Regions from separate parts of the Lysinibacillus sp. NPDC093688 genome, predicted to be linked through region 1. Evidence: riboswitches for the same ligand, from Rfam matches in the RefSeq annotation. Region 1 holds a riboswitch; each other region holds the start of a gene.
The links. Region 1 has a riboswitch for cobalamin ahead of ACQKN2_RS05285 (FecCD family ABC transporter permease). Riboswitches for the same ligand answer to the same signal wherever they lie in the genome.
Positions count from the first base shown of each region.

Region 1 (7,552 bases):
AAACTTTGATTTAATTTTATTGGATGTGATGCTGCCTGGGCTAAATGGAATCGAGGTATTAAGAAGGCTAAGAAAGGAAAACAGGAATGTTCCTGTTATTCTTTTAACAGCTCGAAATACAACATTAGACATAGTATCAGGTTTAGATCAAGGTGCAAATGACTATGTGCCCAAACCATTCAGAATCGAGGAATTATTGGCCAGAATTCGTGCTTGTTTACGCAATCAACCTAAAGCAATTCAAGAGAATTCCGTATTGAAGGTGAATGATTTAATAATAGATGCAGATGCAAGAGAAGTCACTAGGAATGGAAAAAACATTACGTTAACACCCAAGGAATATGACTTTTTGCTTTATTTAGTCATGAATAAAAACAAAGTAGTCACACGGGAAAATATATTACTGAATGTTTGGGGATGGGAATATGAAGGTGAAGGCAACATACTTGATGTTACTGTAGCCCATCTCAGAAAAAAAATAGACGAAGGATTTTCATCCCCATTATTCACGACCGTTTGGGGAGTGGGGTATACCTTAAAGGAGAAAACAAATGAGGATTACCACAAAAATTAATCTATTAACGACTGCTTGGATGCTGTGTATTTTGATACTTGTAAATATCGCTGTCTATTTCTCGTTTATTAAATTCACGACTAATATGGAAGAAGTAGAACTGTTTCAAAAAGCCGAGGACTTAATAAAAGTTATTGATTCACTCGATGCATCCAGCAATATTAACGAAAAATTAGGTGATTTTTTAACTCCCCATTCTTATATTAGAATTATACATCCGAATAACAACGTCATTCATGAAAAAACCAATGATTTATTACTTTCAAAAACGATACAAGGTAAGTACGCTGAATCAAAGCAAGCACAAACACATTTGATTTCGGCAGAGCAAGATGAGGAACAGGTTTTAATTGTTCGTGTTCCAATTAAAGAAGGTAATCAAATTACCGGGAGTATAGAAATTGGAGAACGATTATTAGGTTTTGAAACTGATAAAGATATACTTCGTGCCATTCTAGGCCTCTGCACTTTATTAGCTGCTATTTTCTCCTTGCTTGGTGGCAAATGGTTGTCCAATATGATTATGAGGCCCATTTCAAACATGATTAAAACTATGGAGGAAATTGAAATGAGTGGGGTTCCTAAGCCCATCACCATTCAAAATCAGACAAAAGATGAACTCCATACAATGGCAAGAACGTTTAATCGAATGATTCACAGACTTCAAGACCATATGGAAAAACAAAAACAGTTTGTGTCTGATGCGTCCCATGAATTAAAAACACCTTTAACGATCATTATGAACTATACTGATTTTTTAAGAAGGCATGGATTAGAAAATCAAGAAATGACCGATGAAGCAATTAATGCCATTACTTCGGAAGCAAACAGAATGCAAAAAATGACACAGACACTTCTAGACTTAGCTACCTTAGAGAATGAAAGTGCTCTAGAATTGAATGAGCTAAATTTGGTGTCTTTATGCCAGAGAATTTTAAATCAAATGAAACAAGTTTATGGGCGTGAAATATCGTTACATTATGATGAGGATCCAATTGTTATATTTGCGGAGGAATTAAAAATTAAACAGCTTATGATTATTTTTCTAGATAATGCCATGAAATATAGTAATGATAAGATTGATGTATTTATAGAAAAGGATCGTCAACATGCCATTATACGTGTAAAAGATTATGGAATTGGGATACCACAGGAAGAACTTCGTAATATTTTTGAACGATTTTACAGGGTGGATAAAGCAAGAACTAGAAAAACAGAAGGCTCTGGTTTAGGACTAAGCATTGCAAATAGGATTATGAAATTGTATAAAGGTGAAATTAAAATTACAAGTCAAGAGGGAACAGGGACGACAGTAGCATTGTATTTACCATTTAGTAAATAAATATTTTTGACGTAAGAAATCCCAAATTGTCTATCAAAGTACTTTAGTGGAGTATCAAATGATGTTGATAAAGGCATTTTAGACAGATTCAGCCTGTGACTGCGATTGTGTTTCTAACTGTTGTAATAAAGTGTAAACAGGTCTCGTAACAAAAGAAGTTGGTTATATTTGAAACAGCTTTTAAGAGCCATGCTACGCTACATATATAGCGTAGCATGGCTCTTTTGGTTTTCACAATAAATAATGTTACCAATAAAAAACAAGTATTGGATAATTTAATGTTGAACTTATTGTACTAAGCAGCAGGTTAGTTGAAGAAAAAATAAAAGGATTCTTTCGCAGAAACAAGAATATATATTTATTGGTATTTTAATAAGCAATACTTGAGAATAGGAGGAAATGAATTGGAAGAGTTAATTAAGGAGTACGCTTTAGGATACACAATGCTTCGGGAAGCCATTGAAGGATTAACAGAGGAGGAGCTTCGTTACAAGCCCTCACCGGACAAATGGAGCATTCATCAAATCCTCATACATGTAACGGATTCCGAGATTTCGTCCACATCTAGGCTTAAAAAAGTCTTGGCAGAGGATGCGCCGCTTCTGATTTCATTTGACCAAGAGGCTTGGGCAAATAACTTGGGTTATGATTTGTTGGACCGTGAACAACATTTGCTTCTTTTTAAATTGCTACGTTCCAGTATGCAGCCTATTCTAGACCATCTAACTAGTGAACAAAGCAAGCGAGTGGGGGTGTATGTCGATCAGGCCCAGTTCACATTTAAGCAATTGCTGGAATTTCGAGTGCAACACGTTCGAAACCATCTTGATCAAATTGAACGGGTGAAGATTGCATATCAAGAGAACCAAACCTATTAAACTTATTGTTGGCTGTATTTGAAACAGCTTTTAAGAGCCAATGACAGCATGTAATTACAAGTATTATTTTTGAAAAAGAAATATATTAACAATAGTGAATTGACTAAAATTTCATTTAACGGTAAAATCAAATGCTAGTTAAGTTATTATATTTTTCTAATAATAATTCATTTAGAATAGTTTTCTCTTACGTCTATTAAATGCTAATTTATTTATAATTTCATTTAAATGAAGAATATTATGGAATTGCTATCTAGGAATTTTAATAGTTTTGTTCTTATAACTTAATAAATATTTTTTTGTTGGTGCAAATGACTTTGATCGTTTGCTTAAAAGGGAAATCGGTGTAAATCCGATGCTGTCCCGCAACTGTAATGGGGAGTCTATACAAAATGTCACTGTAGCGAGCTATGGGAAGGCGTATAGATGATGAACCTAAGCCAGGATACCTGCCAATAAAAGCAACAAACTTACATTGAACCACGAGGATGGTTGTAGTGGCCGGGTTGAGACACCCTTTTTTCACTATGACATCCTCTTGCAGACAAGGGGATTTTTTTTATGCCCTTTGATTTAAGAGAGGAGAGCGTTTTGAAGAATTCAACAACAAGAAATATCAACCTACTCTTATTAGTATTGACTGGTGTCGTTCTAATATCGATGACATTAGCGATCATGGTAGGCTCTGTGTCAATTACACCTAGTATTGTATGGCGCATTATTTTATCGCATATCCCGTTCAATCCACTTGCTATTACAGAGGATTGGAGTCGTTCGCAGGAAATCATCATTTGGCAAATTCGTACTCCACGCGTAGTGCTTGCCATAATAGTCGGAGCGGGTCTTGCTATTTCGGGAGCAGCCATTCAAGCTTTAGTTCGCAATTCAATTGCGGACCCGTACATTTTAGGGGTATCATCCGGTGCTTCTGTAGGGGCGACGTCTGTTATTTTACTTGGTAGTTTTTCGATTTTTGGTATGTATGCGCTATCATTCGCTGCTTTTATAGGGGCGACGATTGCTGTACTAATCGTGTTCTTCTTAGCACGGGTTGAAGGGCGTATTTCAGTTATACGACTATTATTAGCAGGGATTGCCGTGTCACTAGTTTTGTCAGCGTTGACGAATTTTATGCTGATGATGGCGAAGGAAGAGGGCGGTATTAAGGCTGTGATGTATTGGATGATGGGAAGTCTGGCTGGAGCGAAATGGATGAATATAATGATTCCATTCATCGTTTTAACTGTCGTTTACGCAATTTTACGTCTCCATGCACGTCATTTGAATTTACTTTTACTTGGCGAAGAATCTGCTGTTACGTTGGGTGTTAATATAGAGAAATTTCGACTGCTACTAATATTATTAATTTCACTATTGACAGGTGTACTTGTTGCAGTAAGTGGCGCAATCGGCTTTATTGGCCTAATTATTCCTCATATCGTACGCATGATTGTCGGTTCAAATTATAAGTTTGTACTGCCAGTTAGTGCATTAATGGGTGCGATATTTTTAATATGGGCAGATGCAATTGCTCGCATTGTGATTGCGCCTGAGGAAATGCCGATTGGAATTATTACGGCTTTATGCGGATGCCCATTCTTTATATGGATGTTGCGTAAGCAAATGTATTCTTTCGGGGAGGAGAATTAGATGGTTTATGTAGCAAAAAACCTTTCTTTTGCCGTGCATCAGGTGAAAATATTAAACAATGTTTCTGTACATATTCAAGAACGCGAGTTTGTTGGCATTATTGGGCCTAATGGTAGTGGGAAATCAACCCTATTAAAAAATATGTACCGTATGCTACAACCTCAAGAAGGAGAAGTATTTTTATTTAATGAAAATATTTACAACCAATCTTCAAAGGTAATAGCGAAGCAACTTGCCGTTGTAGGCCAGGAAACACCAGTGCTATTTGAGTTTACGGTTAAGGAACTTGTTGCAATGGGACGTACACCGCATAAAAGGCTTATGGAAGTGGATACAAAAGAAGACCTTGCTATTGTCGAGGAATCGATGCAGCAGGCAGGCGTATTACATTTAAGTGAGCGTACCTTTAGTTCATTATCCGGTGGTGAGAAAAAACGAGTCATTGTTGCAAGAGCATTGGCACAACAGGCTAAGATCATGGCATTAGATGAGCCAACGAATCATTTAGATGTTCAGCATCAGCTCCAGCTCATGGATTTGATACAGAGCTTGCCGATTACGGTCATTGCAGCCTTGCATGATTTAAATATTGCAGCAACTTACTGTGATAAAATTTATGTTTTAAAGGACGGAGAAATCGTAGCATACGGGACACCATTTGATGTATTAACGCCCTCATTATTACAAAGAGTGTTTGGAGTACATGCGGAAGTGAGCGTGCATCCTATCACGAAAAAACCCCATATTTATTATATATCTGAGCAATTTTTATAGTTAGTTAAGGGATCATAGATTTCATTCTATATAATATTTTTTGAAAAAAGGAGAAATAGAAATGAAGACATTTAAAAGCGTATGGCTTGTTCTTGCAATCTTAATGGTAAGTATTTTAACGGCTTGTGGTAACGAGGAAAAACAAGATTCAGCATCGCAAAGTGAGCAAGTAGAACCAGCAAAAGCAGAGGCAACGAAAGTAACGATTGAAAATAACGGTACGACACAAGTTTATACGGAAGCGCCTAAAAAAGCCATTAGCTTAAATCAGCATGTAACAGAAATTATGCTAGCGTTAGGCTTAGAGGATTCAATGGTTGGAACAGCGTATTTAGATGATGCAATTTATCCACCGTTACAAGCGGCGTATGAAAAAGTTCCGGTATTAGCTGAGGAATACCCAACAAAGGAGCAGGTGATTGATTCAGGAGCAGATTTTTTATTTGCAGGCTGGAAAAGTGGATTTAGTGAGAAGGGTGTTGGGACTCCAGAAGAACTAGAAGCACTTGGCATTCATACTTATTTACATACATCTTCAAGCATTACAAATCCTAAGTTAGAGGATATTTTCGCCGATATCAGAAACATTGCTAAAATATTCCGTGTGGAAGAGCGTGGAGAAAAATTAATTGAGCAAATGACAAAAGAAGTAGAGGACATTCGGACGAAGCTTCCGCAAAATAAGGATAATTTGCGTGTTCTTGTATTTGATAGTGGTGAGAAAGAAGTTTTCACTGCTGCACAAAACTTCATGAATGAACTTGTGACTGTAGCAGGTGGAAAAAATATTTTCGATGATGTTAAGTCTGGCTGGGCAACAGTTTCTAAAGAAGATGTAGTAGAGCGCAACCCCAAAGTTATCGTTGTAATTGACTATGGTTCAACTACTGCTCAAGAAAAAATTAATTTCCTGAAAAATGATCCGGCATTAAAAGAAACAGAAGCGGTATTAAACGGACGTTTCGTTGTTTTACCACTATCAGCAGCATCTGAAGGTGTTCGTGCAGCTGAAGCAATTCAAATATTAGCAAAAGGATTTTATCCAGAAAGCTTTCAATAATAAAGAAGAGGAGCTAGCCAATTGCTAGCTTCTTTTTTCATAGGAGGATGGGAAACGATGACAATAAATACATTTAACAATAATATTCCTGAAAAAACATTTGCTAAGTTAAACAGTGAAGGTGAATTTACACGTATTGCCGTGAGTCCTGGAATTATCAACAAACATTATACACCAGCACAATTTCAAAAAATCGCAGAAGTAGTTGGAAAGAGTGGAGCGATTAAATATTCTACGTCTTATAACATCATGATTTCTGTGCCGACGTTAGATCTGATAAGAGTGACGCAAGAGCTGGAACAGGTTGGTTTATATATTGCGCAACAAGGACAGGTTGTTGCGATGAAGGCCTGTGATTTTTGTGATGGGGTTAAGATGGATGCAGCAACAATTACAGAGGAGCTGTATCAGCAGCTTGATGGCTTGGAAGTGCCAAGCCGAATTCGCATTAATATGAATGGCTGTGCATCAGCTTGTTATAATGCCGTTTATGATGATATTGGGCTAGTATATCAGAAAGATAGCTTTGATGTGTATTTAGGGGCTGTTCCTATGGGGAAAAATGCACAGGCAGGGGAGCTATTTGCGAAAAAAGTACCTGTACAGCATATCGAAAATCTTTTACAGGAAATAATTAAGCTCTATAAAGAACTTGCCCTCCATAAAGAACCATTTTATAAATTTTACAAAAGAACAAAAACAGCAGACTATTGGCAAAAGCTAATAAATTAATGGTTGCCTCATTAAAAATATTGTATAAACCTACTTATTGCTTAAAAAATAAAATGATATGTTTTTTGTTTTAAAAATTTTCTTTATGGATATAAGCTCTGTAGCATCTATTAGACAACCTTGTGTGAATGTTCCCCTGCTTTTGCTTTAATATTGTGCGGCTTTCCTCGGATGAATCCTCATCATTTGGTATAATAAAGTATAGACTTTTTTTGAACGGAGAGAGATTGATATGAATGGAGCGCAAAAAGCGTTTTTTGAGGAAAAGGAGCGTTCACTTGGCGTTCATCTAAATGATGTACAGACGCAGGCGGTGTTACAAACGAGTGGGCCGCTGTTACTATTGGCTTCTCCCGGTTCAGGAAAAACGACGACGATTATTATGCGAATTGGCTATATGATTGAGGCGCTTGGTGTGAATCCTTCTCGCATAAAGGCTGTCACGTTTAGTAAGGCATCAGCCGATGATATGAAGGCACGTTTTGCAAAGTTTTTCCCGCATTTGCCACCGGTTGATTTTTCGACGATTCATAGTTTAGCAT
Region 1 is NZ_JBNNUX010000004.1:77,520-85,071, forward strand. Features, by position in the region: gene ACQKN2_RS05270 (response regulator transcription factor) at 1-574, shown strand, start outside; gene ACQKN2_RS05275 (sensor histidine kinase) at 552-1,916, shown strand; gene ACQKN2_RS05280 (DinB family protein) at 2,321-2,794, shown strand; cobalamin riboswitch at 3,081-3,265, shown strand; gene ACQKN2_RS05285 (FecCD family ABC transporter permease) at 3,455-4,444, shown strand; gene ACQKN2_RS05290 (ABC transporter ATP-binding protein) at 4,445-5,218, shown strand; gene ACQKN2_RS05295 (ABC transporter substrate-binding protein) at 5,280-6,278, shown strand; gene ACQKN2_RS05300 (precorrin-3B methylase) at 6,336-7,010, shown strand; gene ACQKN2_RS05305 (ATP-dependent helicase) at 7,243-7,552, shown strand, end outside.

Region 2 (7,552 bases), on a different contig from region 1:
CATCTTTTTGCCATGAAACGTTCACAAACAAGAAGGGCGCAATTTACAGTGTTTTTTGGTACGATGGAGGCAGTAACTGTAAGGAGCGAGTGAGAAAATATGGAAACTGATATTAACTTATTTTTAGCTTTAGGTGCAGGTTTTTTAAGCTTTATTTCACCATGTACTCTACCGTTATATCCCGCATTTTTATCATACATAACGGGGATGACATTAGATGAGCTAAAAGCGGAACGAGGTATGATGCAAAAACGTGCTGTTTTGCACACCCTCTTCTTTTTACTAGGATTTTCAATTATCTTTATTATGATTGGACTAGGGACATCGTTTGCGGCGGAGTTCTTCCTTAATTATCAAACATTATTACGTCAGGTTGGTGCCATCTTAATCGTAGTTTTTGGTTTAATGATTGTGGGATTACTACAAATTGACTTTTTAATGAAGGATCGAAAATTCCAATTTAAAAACCGCCCATCTGGTTATTTGGGATCAGTATTTATCGGAATAGCCTTTGCGGCAGGTTGGACGCCGTGTACTGGCCCAATTTTAGCATCGATTATTGCATTAGCTAGTGCAAATCCAAGTTCAGGTTTTAGCTATATGTTAGCTTATTACTTAGGCTTTGCGATTCCGTTCTTCGTGTTATCTTTCTTTATAGCACGTATGACTTGGATTCGAACACACAGCCAAAAAATTGTGAAAATCGGCGGTTATATTATGATTGCCGTTGGTGTATTGTTATTCTTTGATGGATTAACGTATATAACACGCATTTTAGAGCCTATTTTCGGTGGATTTACAGGCTTCTAATCTGCTACACTAAAGTGGCATACCATACCTTAACGTGAAGGGAGATGAACATGTGCCTACAGTTTTAGTAGTGGATGATACGCTCTTTATGCGTGTTGCAATAAGTAATATGTTTACTGAATGGGGTTATGAGGTAGTTGGTAAGGCAGTAAATGGTAAGGAAGCTGTGGCTATGTATCGTGAGTTACAACCAGATCTTGTAACGATGGATGTAACAATGCCCGTTATGACAGGTATTGCAGCAGTGAAAGAAATCATCCCTGAATTTCCAGATGCAAAAATAATTATGATTACAGCTTTAGGGCAACAAAAGTTAATAGTAGAAGCAATTGAAAGTGGTGCAAAGGATTTTATGACAAAGCCTTTCGAGCCAGAAAGATTAAAAGCTGTAGTTGATCAATTGCTTGGACAAAATTGTTAATGACATTAGAGGAGGAAATTTTATGTTTAGCGATATCCCTTCTCAATATTATGTAATAGGTTCTACCATAATGGCCATTTTTATGGGTACCTTTGTCATGGTTATACGTATGCGAGCGTCTAAGAAGCCGACAAATGAGAAGAAAATTATCATTCCACCTATTGCGATGTCTTCAGGTGCGTTAATGTTTTTATTCGAACAATTTCGAGTGCCACCCATGCAAATTCTGGAAGCGGCAGCAGTCGGCATGGTGTTCTCAACTATCTTAATTGCCACTTCTAAATTTGAAGTAAAAGGTCAAGATATTTATTTAAAACGTTCAAAAGCATTCGTTTTTATATTAATCGGACTGTTAGTGTTCCGTGTAATTGCAAAAGTGATATTAAGTAGCTCCATTGACGTTGGTGAATTAGCAGGAATGTTTTGGATTCTAGCGTTCGCGATGTTACTCCCTTGGCGAATCGCAATGCTTATTCAATTTATAAAAATCAAAAAAACAATTCCACTGAAGAATATGTAATGGAAAAACTACACTAGAGATTTTTATCTAGTGTAGTTTTTTTATGCATTTTGGCTGATGGATAGAGTGGTTCGAGCGACGTGGAGGTTTTTCAAAGTGAAGGATAGAATCGGCAAAGCGAAGGATAGAGCTACCAAAGTGATGGATAGAAGTCAGAGCGACGGATGGAAGAGTCCAAGCAACGGATAGAAAACAGAGCGAAGGATAGGATTGCCGAAGTGACGGAAAGAGTCGTCCAAGCGACGGATGGAAGAGCCAAAGTGACGGATAGAAAACAGAGCGACGGAAAGAGTCGTCTAAGCGACGGATGAAAGAGCTAAAGTGAAGGATTGAAAGCCGAAAACGACGGATAGAGTCCCTTATTTAAAGAAGTAAAAAACAAACGCTGCACAACGATTCTGTGCAGCGTACCATCAATCAAATAGATGTTCATATGGAGCGATGTCAATTTGCATTTCATCTAATTTCTTACGTAAAAATTTATGGTCGCGCTTAGGCGTTGCTTGAATATAACCACGAATAATCAAATCATGGTTAATGGCAGATGCCTTTTCTTCTAAAGCAAGCTCCCCAATTTTTCCTGCAATTTTTTCCTTTGCTACTTGTCTAAATAGCTCAGGTACAGGGCTTACAAGTTCATATAAAAGCTCTTTTTCAGGTTGTCCCCATAAATGAATGGTTCTATCTAAATAATACTCTTGCCAATCTAAATCAGATTTACCGTCCTGTTTCGGTAATGCCTTTAAAAATTTGCGGAACATGAAAAATCCGCCAATCGCCATTAATGAAATGAGTACAACTACCCAAAATAGGATAAACCATAAAAACCAACCATTTAACAAATCGTTCACCTCTTTGCCTTCTCTCACTCTATTATAAAAGCTTACATAAAATAATTCATCCTAAATGTCCCTTTTTTAGCAATAAGTCTGTATATATTGTGTAAGAAAGGAGGTGACCTCCATGGCAAAAGTCAATTTCGTAGGTGCTACAGTGCGCTTAAAGTATGTCGCTGGACAGAATGCTCAAAACGAGCCCCTGTTCACAACAAAAACGTACCGCAATTTGAACAGCTCGCATACGGCAGAGGATTTAGTAGCTGTAGCAAATGCCATTGCAAGTCTATCTTCACACGCACTAGACAGCATTGTAAAACAAGAAACGACAGATTTATCCTAAGGGGGGGAAAGGTATGACACAAGTTTTAGAGCTGCAATTTGAAACAGCAGCAGGGAAAACAGCATCATTTACGATAGATGCACCGAAGCCAAAGGTAACAGCGGAAGAAATTCAAAAGGTCATGCAAACGATCATCGCTAAAAACGTTTTTGATGGACAAGCTGGCGCTCTGGTTGGGATGAGTGGGGCTCGCATCGTTGATCGTCAAGTAACAGAATTTGATTTAGAGGTCGAATAACCAAGAAATGGTCTTTGCAGAGTACTGCAAGGACCATTTTCAGCAATATTAGACTTATTCATCTAGCAGCGGAGGAGGGACCAACATGGAACAATGGTTAAACATGATATCGGATATCGGTTTTCCTATCTTAGTGTCGTTTTATTTACTGCACCGAGTAGAAGTGAAATTAGATGCAATTCATGATGCACTTGTTTCCTTAAAGTGAAATCGATTTCACAAAGATGTACGAAAGCTGTCACTTGAGTGTCCTTGTCAATATTTACATCGTACGATAGGATGGGGATAGTGTAAGTAGGGAGCGTGTTAAAGATGAGAAATAAAATAATTGGACTTGTTCTACTTTTTGCATTTGCAGCTGTGCTTAGTGCGTGTGGAAATTCAAAATTTAAAGCAGATTATAGCTTGGAATTACCAGATTTTGAACATGTCAATCAACGTGGAGACAAAGTTTCTTTAGAGAGTTTAAAAGGAAAACCATGGATTGGTATGTATATTTTCACGAATTGTACTTCAATTTGTCCACCAATGTCTTTTAATATGACGCAAGTTCAAGAGAAGCTGAAGAAAAAAGGTGTGGAAGATTATAATATTGTTGCGTTTTCAGTTGATCCTGACGTTGATAAACCAGAAGTATTAGCTGATTATTTGAAAAAATATAATGTTCCAGATAAATCAAAATGGAATCTACTTACTGGTTATTCACAAAAATATATCGAGCAGTTCGCTGTAAAATCAACAAAAATAATCGTCAGAAATGATCCTAACAGCGACCAAGTCGTCCATGGAAATCAATTTTTCTTAGTCGATAAAAATGGTGTAATTGTAAAAATGTATTCAGGATATGCAGAGAATCCAGAGGATGTCCCTATTGACACGATTGCGTCAGATATAGAAACATATATTGATGAAAATTTATAATGGATAGAAGGAAACCGTCTCGATTAATGAAGAGACGGTTTTTTTTGTTGAAATATAATCTTTTATAATTGTAGCCTCGTTTATAGTGTAGAAGGAGGGAAAGATTTTGTCTGATACAGAATATTTAGAGCAACTAATGGAGCTACATACAGATCATTTATTTCGAATCGCGTACTACTAAATGGCACTTCGTATTCTGTTTATATTAAAATAGTAGAAAAGGGGATGGGGGGTTCAACAATGACGATAGCGCAAACGTATTTAAATGTTGTCCAAAAAAGATTTAAAAATGTCAAAGAGCTAGGCGATAAAACACTCGACCAACTGGAAGAGGACCAATTGCACTGGGCGTATAATGAAGATTCAAACAGTATCGCAGTGATTGTGAAGCATGTTAGTGGGAATATGATTTCACGCTGGACCGATTTTTTAACGACAGATGGTGAGAAGGCAACGAGAAATCGTGATGATGAATTTACGGATAGCCTTCAGACAAAAGAAGAGGTTATGGCAGTATGGGAAAAGGGCTGGCAAGTATTTTTAGATGCATTACAAAAATTAACGGAAGCTGATTTACAAGGGTTTGTAACGATAAGGGGAGAACAGCATTCCGTGATAGATGCGATTGAAAGACAAATGGCTCATTATTCACAACATGTCGGTCAAATCGTATACATCGCTAAGCAAGTAAAAGGTTCACAGTGGCAAACACTAAGTATTCCAAAGGGACAATCTCAGATTTTTACAGAATCAATGTTAAAAAAACATCAACAATAGAAGTGTAGCCATCTCACTAGTGTGTGGTGGCTTTTTTTTCTTTAGAAATCTCAAAACTTTATTATATTCAGAAAATAAAATTGACGTGTATCTTTGAAGCGTGTTATGTTTAATACTAATTTAATATGGTTCATTACAAGTTTGAGTGAAAAAATTTTTTCACTTAATTTAAAGGAAAATGGGTGTAAATCCCATGCTGTCCCGCAGCTGTAAATGAGGAGTTTTGTTTCAAATACCACTGAGTAAGTACTTGGGAAGGTGAAGCAAAATGAAGATTCATAAGCCAGAATGCCTGCTTGTAGTAAGATTCATTGTAGATCTACGAAAGATAGGGAGATGGATGGAAGGCTTTTAAAAATGAGTTTTTCTATCCTTATTCACGTGGAATAAGGATTTTTTTTATGCATTTTTTCTAATCTTAGTAATTTATATCAAAGTGAGGTGCAAATAAAGCGATACTTTAAGTTTCAAGTTAGAAGTTTGGTGGAGAAACATATATATTTCAATTTTCTAACACCCAAGAATAGACAGGAGCAATCATAATGATATTTTTTAAAAAATTATTACCTTTCATTCTAATACTGATGTTAACGATTTTAGCAGGCTGTTCAAGCTCGAGTGAAGGTAATGGAAGTAAAACTTCTAACAAAAATAATAACGAAGGAAAAATGATAACAGTTGGCTGGCCGCTAGATATAGGGCCTTTAAATCCTCATACCTATTTACCAAACCAAATGACTGCGCAAGCAATGGTATATGAATCATTGGTAGAATATAACGATGATGGGACAATATCGCCTAAATTAGCGGAGAGCTGGGAAATTTCTGACGATAAAACAGCTTACATATTTCATCTTAGACAAGATGTAAAATACTCTGATGGGACAGCCTTTAATGCAGATAATGTTATTCGTAATTTTAATGCAGTTTTAGCAGATCGTGATACACACTCCTGGATGGGGATGGTGAATCATATTGTAGAAGTTGTGAAAGAAGACGACTATACAATTCGTTTACAGTTAGATGCACCTTATTACCCCGTATTAAATGAATTGGCTTTTGTTCGACCATTTCGCTTTTTAGGGGATAATGGATTCCCTGAGGGAGATACAACTAATAAAGGTATTAAAGCTCCGATTGGAACTGGTCCATGGGTATTAACCGAATACAAAAAAGATCAATATGCACTTTTTAGCCGCAACGAACATTATTGGGGTGAAAAGCCACTGGTAGACAAAGTAAAAGTGAAAATTATTCCAGATTCAGAATCTATTTCACTGGCATTCGAAAATGAAGAATTAGACTTAATTTATGGTCGAGGCATTATTAGCTTAGATAACTACACTTTCTTAAAAGACAGCGGTCAATACAAAACGGCTGTATCTGAACCTTTATCTACACGTGCTTTACTTTTTAATACACAATCTGGTCCTTTAGCAGAATTAAAAGTACGTCAGGCTATTCAATACGCAGTTAACAAAAAACAAATGGTTGAAAGTATTACCCATGGTACAGAAAAAGTTGCCAATACACTGTTTTGGGATGCTATTCCATATGCCAATATTGAGTTAAAACCAATACTTTTTAATGCAGAAAAAGCCGAGCAATTATTAGATGAAGCAGGTTGGGCATTAAAAAATGGTGATAAAATCCGTTCCAAAAATGGGCAACCTCTTAAATTAGATTTAATCTATATTGCAACAGATGCTATCCAAAAACCAATGGCAGAAATAATGCAAGGGGAATTAGCAAAAATAGGCGTTCAATTAAACCTTGAAGGCGCTGATGTAATGGTAGGGCTCCAAAAATTAATGGATAATCAAGTAGATATTAATTTTTGGCGCACAAATGGCCCGCCAACAGACCCACACAGCTTTGCAAACGAATCAGCAACACCGAATGCAAATGGCGTTTATGAAGCGAAATTAGGCCTAGATAACGCAGCGCAAATTGATGGCAAAATACATCAATTATTAATTGGTACAGATGAAGCTGAACGTGTGCAATTGTATAAAGATATTTTAACAATGTTCCATGACCAAGCATTATTCTATCCAATTTCATATGAAACGAATAACGTTATTTACCATAAATATATGAAAGATTTTAATCCCCGTGCATCTGAATACGATATCCCTTATGCTCAAATGGATTTAAAGTAAGAGAATAAAAAGAGAGTGGGTCTACTATGACTCCTCTCTTTTTGCACTATGAAGACTAGGGAAGTGATAAAAGAAATGTACGAATCAACTTGGCTTTTTTGTCTAAAACGAGTGATTACATTACCATTTGTTTTACTAGGGGTCTCCATAATGACCTTTTTATTTATTCGTTTTGTTCCAGTAGAGCCAGCGGAGGTCATACTTAGACTGTCAGGAGTTACCCCGACAGCAGAAGCAATACAAGCGCTACGATCGGAATTGGGCACTGATCAACCTTTGTCTATTCAATATTTTATATGGCTAAAAGGTGTGTTGCACTTCGATTTTGGCACATCATTTGTGAGTAAATTACCCGTTGCCCAAGAAATAGTAGAAAAACTACCGGCAACTTTTGAATTAGCTCTAGCTGCATTTGTATGTATTATTTGTATTAGTATTCCTCTAGGTATTGTAAGTGCTCTTTATAAAAATTCCATTTTTGATAAGATAGTAGGCTTATTATCTATTATCAGTGTATCCGTCCC
Region 2 is NZ_JBNNUX010000001.1:102,219-109,770, forward strand. Features, by position in the region: gene ACQKN2_RS00480 (cytochrome c biogenesis CcdA family protein) at 100-810, shown strand; gene ACQKN2_RS00485 (response regulator) at 845-1,231, shown strand; gene ACQKN2_RS00490 (cytochrome c biogenesis protein CcdC) at 1,254-1,751, shown strand; gene ACQKN2_RS00495 (DUF2621 domain-containing protein) at 2,165-2,593, opposite strand; gene ACQKN2_RS00500 (DUF1659 domain-containing protein) at 2,715-2,930, shown strand; gene ACQKN2_RS00505 (DUF2922 domain-containing protein) at 2,944-3,168, shown strand; gene ACQKN2_RS00510 (YvrJ family protein) at 3,254-3,376, shown strand; gene ACQKN2_RS00515 (SCO family protein) at 3,481-4,089, shown strand; gene ACQKN2_RS00520 (DUF1572 family protein) at 4,330-4,866, shown strand; cobalamin riboswitch at 4,987-5,180, shown strand; gene nikA (nickel ABC transporter substrate-binding protein) at 5,409-7,028, shown strand; gene nikB (nickel ABC transporter permease) at 7,104-7,552, shown strand, end outside.
Region 2: it holds a riboswitch for cobalamin, as region 1 does, so the genes downstream of both, nikA (nickel ABC transporter substrate-binding protein) here and ACQKN2_RS05285 (FecCD family ABC transporter permease) in region 1, are expected to answer to the same signal.

Region 3 (7,552 bases), on a different contig from region 1:
AGAAAAAAGCACTTCATTCCTACCACCTCTGTGAGCTTGCCTGCAAAAATTGCTTGCGTTTCTAATTGCATTTAGGTGCTAAGTTAAATTACAAACTACTTCTATTTAATTCTGCTATAATAAGATATTTGATATCTGATAATTCGAAATCGTAAGTCGATGCTTTCTAGTATGTAATCTACAACAAGAAATGATTTATTCATATAAGGGGTGAAAGGGTTGGCTTGGGAGGTTTTTAGTATCATTGGAACAATTGCCTTTGCTATTTCCGGGGCAATAATTGCAATGGAGGAAGAATACGATTTATTCGGTGTCTATATACTCGGTATCGTAACTGCTTTCGGTGGTGGAGCTATACGAAATCTACTAATAGGTTTACCCGTAACTACACTGTGGGGACAGGATATGATGTTCCAAATTGCCATTGCAGCGATTACGCTATTTTTCTTATTTCCACATCGACTTATTAAGCATTGGCATCGCTGGGGCAATTTCACTGACGCTATTGGATTATCGGCATTTGCGATTCAAGGTGCTCTTTATGCTGTGAAGCTCGACATGCCTATTAGCGCAGTTATTGTAGCTGCTGTTTTAACAGGGTCAGGTGGTGGAATTGTCCGCGATTTATTAGCTAGACGACAACCATTAGTCCTCCGTGATGAAATCTATGGTGTTTGGGCAGCACTAGCCGGGCTTATTATCGGACTTCAACTATTTTCAGGCGATATCTTTATATATATATTATTTGGTGTGATTATCATACTAAGAATACTTTCATATATAAAAAAATGGCGTTTACCGTTACGGAAGTTGAATCGAGCATAGCTTTCTTTCCTTACACCGTTGTATAAAAACAAGCCCAAATAACATTATTTGAGCTTGTTTTTAATCTTATACCTGTTGTTACTCTTCTATCCCTATATGTCTTATCCACTCATTATAAATAACCATTTTTCACCACTATCATACTACTTTGCAGAGTGCATCCATGACAGCAATAATAGGCACCGAATGTAAACATTGAGCTGTATCTAAAAATTACTTTTTCAACAGTAACATAGCTTCCTCTAATGTAGCCATGTTTTTCATCATAGAGCTTGCTGCATCCAAAATAGGAAAGGCTAAAGCTGCACCAGACCCCTCTCCTAATCGCATATTCATTTGTAGCATCGGTTCAATTCCTAGCATTTCAGCGGCGATTTTTGCGCCTGGTTCTTCAGAGGCATGAGAAGGAATAATATAGTCTTTTACATTAGGTTCGAGCTCGTATGCAATAAGAGCAGCAATAGTAGAGATAAAACCATCAATAACAACAGGTTTGCGATGTGCAGCAGCAGCAAGTATCACCCCAGCCATTGCACCTATTTCTAACCCTCCGACTTTTGCAAGAATATCTATAGCATCATGACGATTTGGTTTGTTTAATGCAATAGCATTGTGAATGACCTCTACTTTATGTAATATCCCCCCTGGTCCAACACCTGCACCGAAGCCTGTCACTTCATTCGGATGACAATCACGAAGAACCGATAATATAGCAGCACTCGGTGTTGTATTACCAATGCCCATTTCACCTGTCCCAAGTACATTGATCCCATTTTTGATTTCTTCCGTAGCTACTTCAATTCCTACTTCAATTGATTGGATGGCTTCTTCCCTTGACATAGCAGGACCTTTTGCCATATTGTCCGTACCATATTTAATCTTTTTAATGATGACACCAGCATCATGCGGAATATCCTCTTTTACGCCAACGTCTACTGTGACAACTTTTGCATCTGTGATTTTTGCGATAGCACAGACACCCGTTCCTCCTCTAGGGAAATTTAACGTTTGAAAGACCGTCACATTTTGCGGATTTGATGTTACCCCTTCATCACAAACACCATGATCTGCTGCACAGACAATAATTGCTTTATTTTCAATCGTAGGAAATAGTTCACCTGTTATACCGGATAGTTGCACAGCTAGAGCCTCCAACCTCCCTAAGCTACTAGGTGGCTTGCAAAGTGCATCTATGCGTTCCCTTGCTTCCTCCATCATTTTGTGGTCAGCGCTTTGAATGTTTTGAATCGTTTGTTGTAATAATTGCATGAAAATTTCCCCTTTCTTTTTTGCCCTTGTTACTCGAAGAATGATTTAAAGAAAAAAATAAAAAGCCTGTAGTTTATTCCATAACAAATAAACTACAGACTTTTCCATCGTCTATATAATACGAAGCAGATAGGCAGGTCTCCTGGCTCAATTTCAACATTTCATAGAACCTTCCCAGAACGATGCTAGTGGCATTCTCTATGAAACTCCCTTTTACAGTGGTGGGACCGCTAAAGCTTTTCACTTTATTCCCTATTCTCCCGCAATGGGCACCTAATGCTTTTATGCAATTATTTTAAATTTACGACAAAGTGTTTAATGTGTCAATATTTCAAATCTTTAAGCTTCATTGGTTTTTAAAGTGAACGGCTATGCTTAATAATTCATATTTAAAAACTTTAACACAAAATATCAACGTAATCACTGCATTAGTAGTTAATACTAATAGTTCATTTAGATTAGTATTAAGATTTCGAATCCCTAAAATAAGTGTTTTTCTAATAGCTTCAATAATAATTAAGTGGATTAATAGAAACAATTAGCATTGGAAATTTTCAACAAATCACCATAAACACCCGATAGCGTGTCCAAAATCATGATAGATCCATGAGTATTAGTTCTCGTTTCAAATAAGTAATACATCGCACAAATTATTTCTTTTTCCAACAAAAAAAACGCATTAAGGATTGTTTTAATGTTTGATAAACAAACCCTTTTAAATAAAATACTGCAAAAATGATCTCAGAAACTCAAATGAAAGTTTTATCTATATGTACATATTCGAGAAAAATCCTTTGACTTATTGTCGCAGAGGTCATAACTTATGAAATTTGCTTTATCCATTTAATCGCAGCTTCAGCACGAGTTTCAACATTTAGTTTAGAGAAAATACTAGTAAGATTTTTTTCAATCGTTCGTTGGCTTAAGCTAAGTTCCATTGCAATTGTTTTATTTGGTAATCCGTCTTTTACTAAATCTAAAATTTTTTGTTCTCTTTCGGTCAACCTAGTTGATTTTTCTGTTTTAGAAAAATTCGAATTAAGTTGTTTAATTAAAGAAAGTGGCATGATAATTTTTTCTTCTAATGCATAATTGATAGTGTCAATCAATTGTTTTCTACTATCCGATTTACTAACAAATCCACAAACCCCTTTTTCTAACAAATCGGTAATATATCTTTCGATGTTATAGCCAGTGTAAATAATTGCAATTGCTTCTGGATGAATATTGATTATTTTTTCTATAAATTCCAAACCATCCGTATCTGGCAAATTAAAATCAACTAAATAAACGTCATAAGGTGCTTTGGTTAACTGTTGAAGGGCAAGATATGGATCCGTAAACACATCTGCATGACAATTTAGCTCGGCTTTTAATATGGCCTTAGTTCCTTCACCAATTGCAATATGATCATCCAACACCATTATTTTCAAGATCCTCACCTATTTTCATAGATATTTTGATTACTACACCAGATGGGTGATTAGGGGTGATTTCAAATGTACCTTGGTAATAATTAATCCGCGCTTGTATCCCCATTAGCCCAATACTTTTGATTTCGTTTAACTGATCATTCATATCTAGACCTATACCATCATCAATATATTCAATAATAAGTCTTTGAGCTTTTGATGTAAGGTTAATATGAACGATATGCGCCTGTGAATGCTTATTAGCATTCGATAGTAGCTCTTGAATTATACGATAGATAGTAGTAGCTTGCTGTAATGATAAATCCTCAATTACCTCAATATTATCTCTGATTATAAAGTTAAAACGGATTTTGTATTTTCCTATTAATTCATTTAATGACTTATAAAGACCCAATCTTTCAATTAAAGGTGGGTATAAATTCTCGCAAATATCACGAGTAGTATCCATAATATCAAGTATTTCATTACGTAAATGTGAAAATGTCTCTTTTTCTTGCATATCTTTAACCGTCACTATCGCTTCTTCAATATTTCGACTCATACGAATTAAATCCTGTAAAATCGTATCATGAATCTCTATTGATAAACGAATACGCTCTCGTTCCGTTGATGATATCCATAGCTTGCTATACCAGCGTTGCGAATGTAAAATATCGAGTTTTGCCAATTGGGCAGCAAGATTATCCATTTTAAGTGAATTGTCGAGAATACTTTGTACATAATATAAAAACAATTCAAGCATTTTTATGGATTCGAATGGTATTTTATTAAAACGAGTGTCTACGACTGCTAATAACTTCGAATCAGGTGTTTCATGTAGTACTAAAATGTAATTTTCCTTACTTTTATAGATTAAGTTGGGACAAATTGTACTATAATTCTCCTCATCGATATAATGTAAACGACCCCTTATATCATCCTCCACAATTTCAACATGATTTAACTTTAACATTCGGCTCAACTCTTTTTTTATACAATCTACAAGATTTTCAAAATTAGAATATTGTGTAGATTTTTTTATAAAGTGATAAAAATCTGAAAAATTATAATCCTTTAATGTTGCCATATAACGAGCGTTTTTTATTTCCAACCATTCTTTACATGACAGAATAAAAATCATAGCAATAAAAATAATCAAAAAATAGAGGCTAAATAGATATATAGTGCGTGCTTCTTGAAATAATATTAAAATAAAAGATACTATTAAACTGAATGGAATTGATAACTTTAAATGTTCAAACATTCGATCAAGTGCATATTGCAAATTTACGTAAGATTCCGTCAATTCCATATAAATTAGACAAATCGGTACAATCATTAAAAATAAAGCAGTCACATCAGCTGGCAAAATCGGTGTATAGTTGAAAAGTATTGGAATACCATAAAATATCACTATAGGCCCTATTCCTAAAAAGAATATGAAGAAAAGTGGTTTTGCATAGTACTTCATATTACTTTTAATTGCTAGAATAATATTAATCATTAATAAACATGATAAAATTGAATAGACTAAAATTTCGAATATGATCTGCACCGTTATGAAATCTTCAATAGTAATTCGTAATACATTAATAGTAACTAATAAACCGCCCATCACAAAAAAGATAGTGCGCAGTTTTTTTTGCACAGAATCGCTCACTATTCTTAATAAATGAATGCAATAGAAAAAACAATTTACTAAGCTAATAAAAATTGCTAACGAATTAAAAATGTTACTAAAGAAATCACCCCGTCCCGCTGCGCCAGCACTAATATAAGCTAGCGCTGTAAATTGCAAATGGAAAATTAAATATTTTTTATTTTTTGTTAGAGGACGTTGTAATAAATAGATACATAATGCACTTATAAGTAATGAGTATATTAGAGGAATAACAAAATGCATTAAAAGTTGACCTGTCATACCCTCATAAGACACAGTAAGTGTTTCGACTTTGCCTTTATGCCATATAGTTAGACTCTCCGCGTGTGTAACAGTGAATGGAGAAGAAGTATGGGGTGGTATTTCCTTACCATCGATTTCTAGTATTATTGTGTTTGGCTCAAGTTGCTGATGTACACCCCAGCCTTCTTCTTCAATATTATGGATATACCATCTTTGATCTTGTTCTGTGATAGTAATTCCTATAATTGGACCTTTTGATATGATGATCAAGCAATACAATTGAACAAAAAAAATGAGTACAAGTCCAATTAAAATTTTTACTTTATTATGCACGCCAGTATAATTGATACGAATCTCTCAGTGATGGCTTTACTGCATTATCAAATGATTCTAATATTAAACTGCTCTCTAAAGGACTGATATTTAAAAGTGAAACCTTCCCTTCTTTAAAAAGTGCTAAAATTTCTTCATTTTTTTGTAGATATTGAATAATTTTCAACATTTCTCTTCACCTCATCAAATATATTGTCTAAAAATTGAAATATCCTTGTCTGGGTATAGCTGTTGTAGCAAATCCATTGCAAGCCTGTGGTATTTTAATGTCATTAAATGCATATAAATTGGCAATCCTGAAGCTTCGATTTGCTGTGCAGTAATGTGTATATCCGTTATGGAGTCTACTTGCTTTATATAATGCGCTCGTAATTCATCAAATATCGGACTCTCGTATTGCAGTAAATATAAGATAGGTAATGTTCGCTTTTTCATACTTATATCATTTTGCTTCCCTAATAAGTCCTCATAATCATTTCTTAATTGTGCCACTATTGCTATATAATGAGCACATTTTTCTAACTTTTCTTCATACTTCCCATTTGCTAAAGTTTGCCCAAGGGTACAAGCCAGTGCTATTAAAGAGCCTGATTTCTTTTTCACAACTCCTAAATAAGCTTCTTCTGAAAAAATGTTATTCGTTAAATCATGATGTTGACCGTCAGCAGCTTGAAGTAGATAATTATAGAACAACATTATAACTTCATTTTGATATGGTATTTCAAGCCTTTTCAGCTCTATAAACAGAATACTAACGAGGGAAGTCGAGGCATTAAGTAATATGTTCCTTTCGATTCCCCACTTCGTTTCATCACCATCTTCGATATCGTCGAAAATATCCGTAAAGAGAATACATAATTCTAAAATATTATAAACGTCTTTAATCGCACTTGTTTCTATTCCTTCTGCCATCTGAAAATGCAATTCACATAAATTAGTAAAATCACCTCCTTTATGTTGTGCCATTAGTGTTTCTAAACAATTTTTAAATTCGCTTGACAAATGGTGTTTATTTACAATTAATTTAAGATCCTCAATTAACTTACCCATTGGTCACCTTACCTAATATTAGTTATTTATAATATCCATAATACCATATACAGTTATTTTTCCAATATTTTTGTAATAAATTAAAACAATAAGTCTATTTTAATATCTAAAATTAGTCAAAATTGAAATACCTTTGTTTCTTTAAAAGAGTCACAAATTCATATTTGTTTGGCTAAGATCTCTGTTACTTTTTCCCTATTAATAAATAGTGGTTAAAATAGTAATAAATAGTAATATCAATAAAAAAGAGAGATTCTAACGTTTCGTAAAGGTTTACATAGTATATAAATATCAACACCAATATAATATGTATATTTTCTTATTTAAGGATGTACAAAATCATTATTCTCCGAGGTTAAATGATGCTTTTAAATCTGTATGAACCGCCGAAAATTAAGACAACGTGTGATATAAAACACGCTCTAAATATTGCATTCACTACTTTGGTACAGGGAGAATTTCAACCCACGATGAATATTTTTAACGAATATTAGAAGATTAAATAAGAATTAATTGTCAAGTGTTAAATTCCGACTTTTTTTATGCGGAAATACGCACTTGAAAGGGTAGTATTTGTACTACTAATCTTAAAGTAACTCGAGTGTAAATAAGGAATTTGTTGCAACGAATTTATATTTAGTCTAGGAGGTATACAACATGGTAAATAGTAAGAAAAAATCAAATGTTCTAAAGTTACAAAAAATGAATGTAGAAAATGGTCATAACTTAAATGGTGCCGCGCGTAATTCCGCAAACAGCC
Region 3 is NZ_JBNNUX010000032.1:41,517-49,068, reverse strand. Features, by position in the region: gene ACQKN2_RS19980 (trimeric intracellular cation channel family protein) at 220-825, shown strand; gene cobT (nicotinate-nucleotide--dimethylbenzimidazole phosphoribosyltransferase) at 1,039-2,094, opposite strand; cobalamin riboswitch at 2,210-2,386, opposite strand; gene ACQKN2_RS19970 (response regulator) at 2,916-3,518, opposite strand; gene ACQKN2_RS19965 (ATP-binding protein) at 3,505-5,679, opposite strand; gene comX (competence pheromone ComX) at 5,735-5,911, opposite strand; gene ACQKN2_RS19955 (polyprenyl synthetase family protein) at 5,926-6,792, opposite strand; gene ACQKN2_RS19950 (SapB/AmfS family lanthipeptide) at 7,450-7,552, shown strand, end outside.
Region 3: it holds a riboswitch for cobalamin, as region 1 does, so the genes downstream of both, cobT (nicotinate-nucleotide--dimethylbenzimidazole phosphoribosyltransferase) here and ACQKN2_RS05285 (FecCD family ABC transporter permease) in region 1, are expected to answer to the same signal.